DNA from 4 places in the Rhodococcus sp. NPDC055024 genome. Region 2 is predicted to be linked to each of the others. Evidence: riboswitches for the same ligand, from Rfam matches in the RefSeq annotation. Region 2 holds a riboswitch; each other region holds the start of a gene.
The links. A riboswitch is a leader RNA that binds a small molecule or an ion and turns the genes downstream of it on or off. The one in region 2 is predicted to bind S-adenosylmethionine.
Positions count from the first base shown of each region.

Region 1: it holds a riboswitch for S-adenosylmethionine, as region 2 does, so the genes downstream of both, ACWF6P_RS13640 (bifunctional o-acetylhomoserine/o-acetylserine sulfhydrylase) here and ACWF6P_RS16410 (FAD/NAD(P)-binding protein) in region 2, are expected to answer to the same signal.
Region 3: it holds a riboswitch for S-adenosylmethionine, as region 2 does, so the genes downstream of both, ACWF6P_RS19280 (aminotransferase class V-fold PLP-dependent enzyme) here and ACWF6P_RS16410 (FAD/NAD(P)-binding protein) in region 2, are expected to answer to the same signal.
Region 4: it holds a riboswitch for S-adenosylmethionine, as region 2 does, so the genes downstream of both, ACWF6P_RS10960 (putative leader peptide) here and ACWF6P_RS16410 (FAD/NAD(P)-binding protein) in region 2, are expected to answer to the same signal.

Region 1 is NZ_JBSGVT010000005.1:165,956-168,150, forward strand. It holds gene ACWF6P_RS13635 (NADP-dependent isocitrate dehydrogenase) at 1-513, opposite strand, end outside; SAM riboswitch class IV at 819-959, shown strand; gene ACWF6P_RS13640 (bifunctional o-acetylhomoserine/o-acetylserine sulfhydrylase) at 1,103-2,195, shown strand, end outside.
Region 2 is NZ_JBSGVT010000007.1:98,322-100,516, forward strand. It holds gene ACWF6P_RS16410 (FAD/NAD(P)-binding protein) at 1-962, opposite strand, end outside; SAM riboswitch class I at 967-1,060, opposite strand; gene fahA (fumarylacetoacetase) at 1,164-2,195, opposite strand, start outside.
Region 3 is NZ_JBSGVT010000009.1:27,100-29,294, forward strand. It holds gene ACWF6P_RS19275 (PucR family transcriptional regulator) at 1-900, shown strand, start outside; SAM riboswitch class IV at 961-1,075, shown strand; gene ACWF6P_RS19280 (aminotransferase class V-fold PLP-dependent enzyme) at 1,129-2,195, shown strand, end outside.
Region 4 is NZ_JBSGVT010000004.1:43,351-45,545, reverse strand. It holds gene ACWF6P_RS10965 (ABC transporter substrate-binding protein) at 1-885, opposite strand, end outside; gene ACWF6P_RS10960 (putative leader peptide) at 1,034-1,123, opposite strand; SAM riboswitch class I at 1,132-1,226, opposite strand; gene ACWF6P_RS10955 (GNAT family N-acetyltransferase) at 1,244-1,834, opposite strand; gene ACWF6P_RS10950 (FAD-dependent oxidoreductase) at 1,843-2,195, opposite strand, start outside.

The DNA.
Region 1 (2,195 bases), on a different contig from region 2:
GTTGACCAGTTCGTGCTCGATCGGTGCGCTGCCGTCCTCGGGTGTGTAGGTGATCATCACCTTGCCGGGGCCGGGGACCTTGAAGTCTGTGGCGCGGTACTGGTCGCCGAATGCGTGACGGCCGATGATGATCGGCTTGGTCCAGCCCGGAACGAGTCGCGGAACGTTGGAGATGATGATCGGTGCGCGGAAGATCGTGCCGCCGAGAATGTTGCGGATCGTTCCGTTCGGGGAACGCCACATCTTCTTGAGACCGAATTCCTCGACACGTGCCTCGTCCGGCGTGATCGTGGCGCATTTGACGCCGACGCCGTGCTTCTGGATCGCGTGCGCTGCGTCGATGGTGACCTGGTCGTCGGTCTCGTCGCGGTACTCGATACCGAGGTCGTAGTACTCGAGGTTCACATCGAGATACGGATGGATCAACTTGTCTTTGATGAACTGCCAGATAATGCGCGTCATCTCATCGCCGTCGAGTTCGACGACGGTGCCCTCAACCTTGATTTTGGACATGGGTGCTTCGCGTCCTCCTAGGAAGTTTCCCTGGTTACACGGTTGCGGTCACACTTTGTGAGTGGGTCCGCGAACGGTTCGATTATCAAACCTAGACGGTGTGGACTGATCTCGGGAGATGAGTCCCAAACAAGACAAGCGTACTGCTAACCCGTGAGGCCGCAACCGGCAGGTCCACTCACCGGTCTCTACTCACGAGTAACTTTTGCCTGCTAGTGGGCTACGTCGCTCTGCCGCGCGTGCGGTTGCGGCTCACATTTCGCCCCGTGTCAGGACTGCGCTCACTTCCCGGTAGAATCCGACTTGGTCATGAGTGCCAGCGTCAAGCCCCGGCTCGCTGGACGGCAACCCTCCAACCGCGGTGGGGTGCCCCGGGTGATGACCAGGTTTCCCGACGTGGATCTGCTCGCGCAGTTCCACCGCAATTCGGGTGACAAGCGCGGGTCCGACAGGGACGGACCCCAGACCGGGCCGAGCCCCACGGAGGTATTTCAGTATGTGTCGCACTTGTAGATAGACCCCAGCACGGGGCGGCGATCATTCGCCCCCGTCCGACATCTATCCGTCAGACCACTGGAGTGAACAAATCATGACCGACAACACAGCCGACGCCGCAGCAGCTTCGGATCCGACCGCGAACTGGTCGTTCGAGACCAAGCAGGTGCACGCCGGGCAAACAGCGGACACCGCCACCCATGCGCGCGCTCTGCCGATCTACCAGACCACCAGCTACGTCTTCGACAGCACCGATCACGCTGCCGCACTGTTCGGCCTGGCCGAGCCGGGCAACATCTACACGCGAATCATGAATCCGACGCAGGACGCCGTCGAGCAGCGGATCGCCGCCCTGGAAGGCGGAGTCGCCGCACTCCTCCTGTCCTCGGGTCAGGCTGCCGAGACCATCGCGATCCTCAACATCGCCGAGGCCGGCGATCACATCGTCTCGAGCCCGTACCTGTACGGCGGCACGTACAACCTGCTGCATTACACACTTCGTAAGCTGGGCATCGAAGTCACGTTCGTCGAAGATCCCGACGATATCGACCAGTGGCGCGAAGCCATTCGCCCGAACACGAAGGCGTTCTACGGCGAAACGATCGCCAATCCCAAGAACCACATCCTCGATCTACCCGGCATCTCGTCGCTGGCCCACGAGAACGGTCTTCCGTTGATCGTGGACAACACCGTGGCGACGCCGTACCTGCTACGCCCACTCGAACACGGCGCCGACATCGTCGTTCACTCCGCCACGAAATACCTTGGCGGACACGGCACCGCGATCGCCGGCGTCATCGTCGACGGTGGCACCTTCGACTGGACGCAGGGTCGCCACACGAACTTCACGACGCCTGATCCCAGCTATCACGGCGTCACCTTCGCGGACCTGGGTGCACCGGCGTTTGCACTGAAGGCGCGCGTCCAACTGCTGCGCGATCTCGGCTCCGCCGTGGCGCCGTTCAACGCGTTCCTCATCGCGCAGGGCATCGAGACCTTGAGCCTGCGCATCGAGCGCCACGTATCCAATGCACAGAAGGTCGCCGAATTCCTCGACGGCCACGGCGAGGTGGCCTCCGTCTCCTACGCGGGACTCCCCTCCTCACCCTGGTTCGAACGTGGAAAGCAGCTGACGCCCAAGGGAACCGGCGCCATCGTAACCTTCGAGCTGCCCGGCGGGATCGATG
Region 2 (2,195 bases):
CGGAAATCCAAAGGCCCGTCGCCGGGAACAAGATCAGCGGTGAAGAACCGCGGTAGCGGTGGCCGGGCGTCAGCGATCGAGTACGAGATCTTGGAGTGATACGGCACGCCGCGACGAGATCCGGCATACAACAGTGGTTCCCGACCCGAGGGAGCGTAGGTGAGGGCGCCGTCGTCACCGCGTTTGAAAACACCGCCGCGGCTCTCGGCGAGCAGAACCATCCAGTCGATGAAAGCCAACCCGAGTCCGGCGATCAATACCGGCTCGCCTGCTGGAATGACATCGGCGTCGAGGTCGGCGGTGTATCCCGGACCCACATAGGTCAACCCGTGTTCGGACGCGAACCCGCTCAGTGCGGATTCGCGCGGGGCAGCCAACGCATCCGGGTGCCCCTGTGCAAGAAGGACGGCCGTCGCCTCTATGACAACGCCGTCGTCCAGATGAACATTCTGTACTTCGCCCACGTTCACGATGTCGACCACGGATCGTCGATGAACCCGAACATCGACGTGCGCTGGTGCAGAGTCGACCGCGGTCTGGAACACCCAGTTCAGGTATCGGCTTTGCAGTGACCTCGATGCAAACGACGACGGCGTGACGGTCGGCACTTCTGCCGTGATTTCGGGGAAGTGGGCAAGCTCAGCCGAGTTCTCGGCGACCCATTCCGCGAGCGTCGGACCCGGCAGTACCGGACCGGTGACTGCGGTGGTCTCGTCGGTGAACATGGTGACGTCTGCGGTTGTCGAATTCATCCACAGGAGCGGCGCTTGGTTGCCTCTCCAAATACGGCCGGCACCTGCCGGATACGGGTCGACGACATGAATGTCGATCGGTGTGGGATCGGCGTTCACCGATTCGTGAGCGAGGATCCGCTCGAGTACGCCGGTACCGCGGGGTCCACCGCCCACGATCACGATGACAGTTGCTGTCCCCACTGAGGTACGGGGTCGTTCGCCGGGCACGAGTCCTCCATCGGACCTGGCAGAAAGCACCCGCACCTCAGCTGAGGGGGTTGCTGCGACGTCACGGAGCCAGGACTCTCGATCGCTCTGGATGGTTAGTCCAGCTTATCTTCGGAGAATCGTGAGGCAAGGAATTCCGGACATCAGATCAGCGTGAATCAAACAGTTGTCAATCGGTCTCCCGAGTCGACAGATCGACGGCTACCTTTCGGTCTGCGTCGCCGGCAGAATACGGGCTCGAACATCCCCGAAGCCGATTCGTGAACCGCCGATGCCGGGAGCGGTGGCTGAGATGGAGATGGTGTCGCCGTCTTCGAGGAAGGTGCGAGTCGCGGAGCCGACTGCGACGGGTTCTTCGCCGCCCCAAGTCAGTTCGATGAAGGCGCCGCGCTGATCCTTGTCCGGTCCGGAAATGGTTCCGGACGCAAAGAGATCGCCGGTACTGGCCGCGGCGCCGTTGATGGTGGTGTGCGCAAGCATCTGTGCAGGCGACCAGTACATCTGCGCGTAGGGCGGTCGCGAGACGACGTGACCGTTCCATTCGACGGCCAAATCGATGTCCAGCCCCCACTTCTCCTCACCGCGCAGGTAGGAGAGCGGTTCGGGGTCCTGCACCGGAGTGTCGATTCGGGCTGCTTCGAGGGCGAGCAACGGTACGACCCACGGTGAGATGGACGTCGCGAAGCTCTTCCCCAGGTTCGGGCCGAGGGGGACGTACTCCCACGCTTGGATGTCTCGGGCAGTCCAATCGTTCACGACGACAGCGCCGAAGACGTGCTCGGCGAATTCGTCCGGGGTGATGGAATCACCCATCTTCGAGGGAGTTCCGACGATGAACCCCATCTCCGCTTCGATGTCGAGGCGACGCGACGATCCGAAGTCCGGGTTCTCCTGATCGGGTGACTTGCGCTGTCCGCAGGGGCGAATGATATCGGTGCCGGAGACGACGATGGTGCTCGAGCGTCCGTGGTATCCGACGGGAAGGTGCTTCCAGTTCGGCATCAAGGGAGCAGCGTCCGGGCGGAATAGCCTTCCGAGGTTGGTTGCGTGATTCTCCGAGGCGTAGAAGTCGACGTAGTCGGCCACGGCGATGGGCAAGTGAAGTGTCACCGAGTCGACGGAAAATACTGCATCCGAGTCTATTTCACCGGTCACGAGTTCCGAGATCCGGTTTCGCACAGATATCCACTGATCTCGGCCCTGGGCCATGAATGCGTTCAGGGTCGGTTCGGA
Region 3 (2,195 bases), on a different contig from region 2:
ATGTCCGGCGCAGCCCGAGAGCCCTGGCTGGCGGTGCTGCTCCCGGTGCGTCAGAGCGTCGAAGAGGCTTCTCTCTCAGTCGTTCTCGATGTGGCCTCGTTGGCTGTCGGTCACCGGCTGGCCGTTGCGCGCATGGTCGACGAGCGTGAAGCGCGTCGGCGTAGCGCGTTGCTGGGTGAACTCGTCGACACGTCCGCAGACGCCACACCCGGACTGCTCAGGCGCGCACTCGACGCCGGTTGGGCGCTGGACGGCTGGCACATCGGCATCAAAGTCCTGGCCATCGGCGAGGTCGACCTGGTGGCCAGGCGCACTGAGGTTGCAGACGCCCTCGCAGCGGAGGGAATCGACGCCAACGTTGTGGAACAGGCTGACGGCTGGGCAGCGTGGACGACTCTGCCGGGTGAGCCGCGACCGGAGGCGATCACCAGGATCGCCGAACGTATTCGCGCAGCTCAAGCGCGGTTGGAGCCCACAATGGAGACGTGGGTGGGAGTGGGACGCGCGCACGATGGCCCTGCCGGTATCGGAGCGTCTCTGTCGGAGGCGGGGGATGCCGCTCGTCTCGCCGGTTCCCGGTCGCACACCGGCCGGTTCCTGCACGTGGACCGCCTCGGGCTGGCGCAGTTGCTGCTGGCGTGGACGCGAACCGACACGTTTCAGCCCGCCGCCGCGGCACTGCTCGCGCCGCTACGAGATTCGAGTGGAGAGTTGCTCGAGACTCTCTCGACGTACCTCGACGAAGAATCGTCTCTGGCTCACACCGCAACTCGAATGGGCTTGCACCGCAACACCGTATCGAGTCGGATCGATCGAATTCAGCGCCTTCTCTCGGTGGATCTGGCCGATCCGGAAACCAGGCTTGCACTCCACCTCGCCTGCCGGACGATTACGCCGTGACGACGGGCTTCGCAGCTTCGTCTTGACAAGCACGGGACGTTCCTGCCATCCTCGTTGCCAGGTCACGAGTACCAGTGTTCAGCCCCGGCTTGCTGGTCGGCAACCCTCCTCCGCGGTGGGGTGCTCCGGGTGACGACCCGGCTGCGTTCGAAAACGAATGCGGCAAGCGCGGACTCTTCCGGGGCCATCTCCCGACGAACGAGTCCTTGAACGTGAGGATTGTCTTCGATGACTGCTGTATTGAGTGCCGACACCTGCTGCACCGCTCCGATCGCCAAGGTTTCGGGTGCTGACCTGCAGGTTCCGCTGGTTCAGGGCGGCGAATGCTCCTACGCCAACTTCGACTACGCCGCGAGTGCGCCGGCATTGGCCCAGGTCACCGACCGTATCGCCGAGTTGTTGCCCACGTACGCCAGCGTCCACCGCGGTGCCGGCTACGCCTCCCGGATCTCCACCCTCACCTACGAGAACGCTCGTGAATCCGTTGCTCGTTTCGTGAACTGTGCCGACGATCAGGTCGTCGTCTTCACCCGAAACACCACTGATTCGCTGAACCTGCTGGCTCAGTGCGTCCCCGGCAGCACCGTTGTCCTCGACGTCGAGCATCACGCAAACCTGTTGCCGTGGAACGACGCTCGTATCGTCACCGCCGCAGACACCATCGAAGAGACCATCGAGCGCCTGATCGGTGAACTGTGCACCAAGCCTGCCGCACTGCTCGCAATCACCGGCGCCTCCAACGTGACCGGCGAGATCCTGCCGATTGCACGCTTGGCTGACATCGCTCACCGTTGCGGCGCACGTATCCTCGTCGACGCTGCTCAGCTGGCTCCCCACCGCCGCATCGACCTGCAGGAATGCGGCGTCGACTACGTGGCGTTCTCGGGCCACAAGCTGTACGCACCCTTCGGCGCCGGCGTTCTGGTCGGACGCCGTGACTGGCTCGACGAGGCTCAGCCGTACCTCGCCGGCGGCGGCGCCGTCCGTGAGGTGACCATCGAGTCCACCGAATGGGCTTGTGCGCCCGCACGCCACGAGGCAGGTTCGCCCAACGTTCTCGGCGCCGCAGCTATCGCGACCGCCTGCGAAACCCTGCAAGCCCTGGACTTCGACGTCATCGCCGAACATGAGAAGGCACTCACCGCCCAGCTCACCGACGGCTTGTCCGCCATCGAGGGAGTCTCGCTGGTACGACTGTGGAACGACGCACCCGACGCCGTCGGAATCGTGACTTTCACCGTCGACGGATTCGAAGCGGGCGAGATCGCCGCATTCCTGTCTGCCGAACACGGCAT
Region 4 (2,195 bases), on a different contig from region 2:
GGGGCGGGTGAGGATGCGTCCACCGGCGCCCTCGATCTGCGGCGCGTCCTGCGGGAGCGCGTCGCTGACAGCATCGAGCTGGCCGGAAGCCACGCTGCCCGCGCGCACACCGGATTCGGGGACCACGGTGAAGTCGACGCCGTCGAGGTAGGCCTCGCCCTGGTGTGCGACCGCGTCCGACGCCCAGTTGTATCCCGCACGCTTGGCGATCTTGACGCTCTTGTCCTGCTGCCAGTCGGTGTAGACGAACGGGCCGGAGGCGATCACCGCTGCACCGGGGCAGCGCTGCTCGGAGGCCAGGGCGGTGGTGGATTCGGCGAGGATTCCGAGCTGCGGCGTCGAAGTTGCCTGCAGGAACTGAACATTGGGTCCGGAGAAATTGATCTTCGCCGTGTGTGCGTCAACGACGTCGGTGCCCGTGTACGAGGACAGGTAGCTCTTCGCCAACGATGCGTTCGGTCCGAGGTTCTTGACCGAGTCGAAGGTCTTCTTCACCGAATCCGCCGTTACCGGTGTTCCGTCACTGAAAGTGGCATCGTCGCGAAGGACAAACGTGAAGCTCGCGGCGTCCGGGCTGATCTCCCAACTCTTGGCGAGCCACGGGGTGATCTCTCCGGTGTCGGGATTTTGATCGGTCAGCGAATCCACCACGGTACGAGTGACATACACGGTCTGGTTGCTGCCGGCCTGGGCCGGATCGGCGCACGTCGGCGCCTGTGAGAGGCCGTAACGAAGGGTTCCGCCGGACTGCGCGGGACCCGCGTCGGCACCGCTGCCGCTTCCGTCGCTGCTGCAGCCGGCGAGGACGGTCCCGAGAACCGAGACAGCACCGATACCGGCAATGACGGTCGCGCGTTTGCGGGCACCGAATGAGGGCGAAGACACCAAGAACTCCTAAAGAGGCATGCCGAAGAGCGCACCCGTCGCCGTGGAGCAAGAAGCTCCAAGAAGGCGATCGAGCGCGAATCACTTGTGCAGAGAAGAGAAAACAGACTTGTCGACGACTCGCCTGAGTGTGAATGACTGACCGAGGTCAGTTGGTACAGAAAGATCCCGCGGTGCGGCACAGGTCTACGTGACGACGCGACCAGGCGGTATCGAAGCCGCCTTCGACTGCCTTCATTTCGTGTTCCTCCATCGGTCCTGGCGGTAGCACCCGCACCCGATCACTCGGGGGGTTGCTGCGACTTCAATGAGCCAGGTCTCTCGGTCGCTCTGGATGGTCGTTCGCAAGTGTACGAGGTTAAACCCGGGTGTTGTCAACCCGGTCGGTAGGAATTGCTGCTCGGGTCACATTTTCGAGCACCCGAAGTTGTTTCTCGAACGGGTGGACGCCCACTTCTTCGGGCGAGAGTGAAGCGTCGTAGAGCGGTGTGTATCCACTGGACAGGTACAGCGCGACAGCCTCCGGTTGCCGAGGGCCCGTCGTCAGGAACACCCTGTGGTATCCGCGAAGCTCGATCTCTCGTTCCAACTCGCGAACGACGACCTTGCCGAGACCACGCTTCCGATAGTCGACCGATGTCCAGATTCTCTTCAATTCGGCAGTGGTGGAATCAAATTGGCGAAATGCACCACCGCCAATAGGCACATCCTCGTGGGTGAGCACCAGGAGCGCCCCCTGCGGGTACGCAAATTCTTCTGCCGGGTACGTGGTGAGATCCGCGAGCATCGCTTCGCGAGTTCCGCCGTATCGCGAGCTGTATTCGAGCGCCAACTCCGCGATCAGTGGAGCCGCCAAGGGATCGTCCTGCGATACCGAGTAGACCTCTACCGCGCCGATGCCCTCGACCTGCCGGGTCCCGAGCTCCAGTGCCACAACACTTTCCTCCATGAATCTGGTCAACGCTCCCCCAGCCGAAAAACTTCCGGAGCGAGCGCGGTTCCCTCGACGAGGTTCGATACAAGGTCACCCAGGGCCGGACCGAATTTGAATCCATGACCCGAGAATCCCGCCGCGACCGTGACGGCGCCGACTCGGTCGATGACGAAGTTACTGTCCGGCGTGCTCGTGTACAGGCACGTGATCGACTCGACGTGGGTGGAATCAACGCCGGGCAACCACGACTCGGCGTACTCGACCAATCGTTGCTCTCCGTCGACATCAGGGGTGTAGTCGCGGGTCTGTGGAGTCACGACCGGCCCGGTCGCGTGTTCGCCGATCTTGATGCCGTCCTCGGAACCGAGTCCGTAGA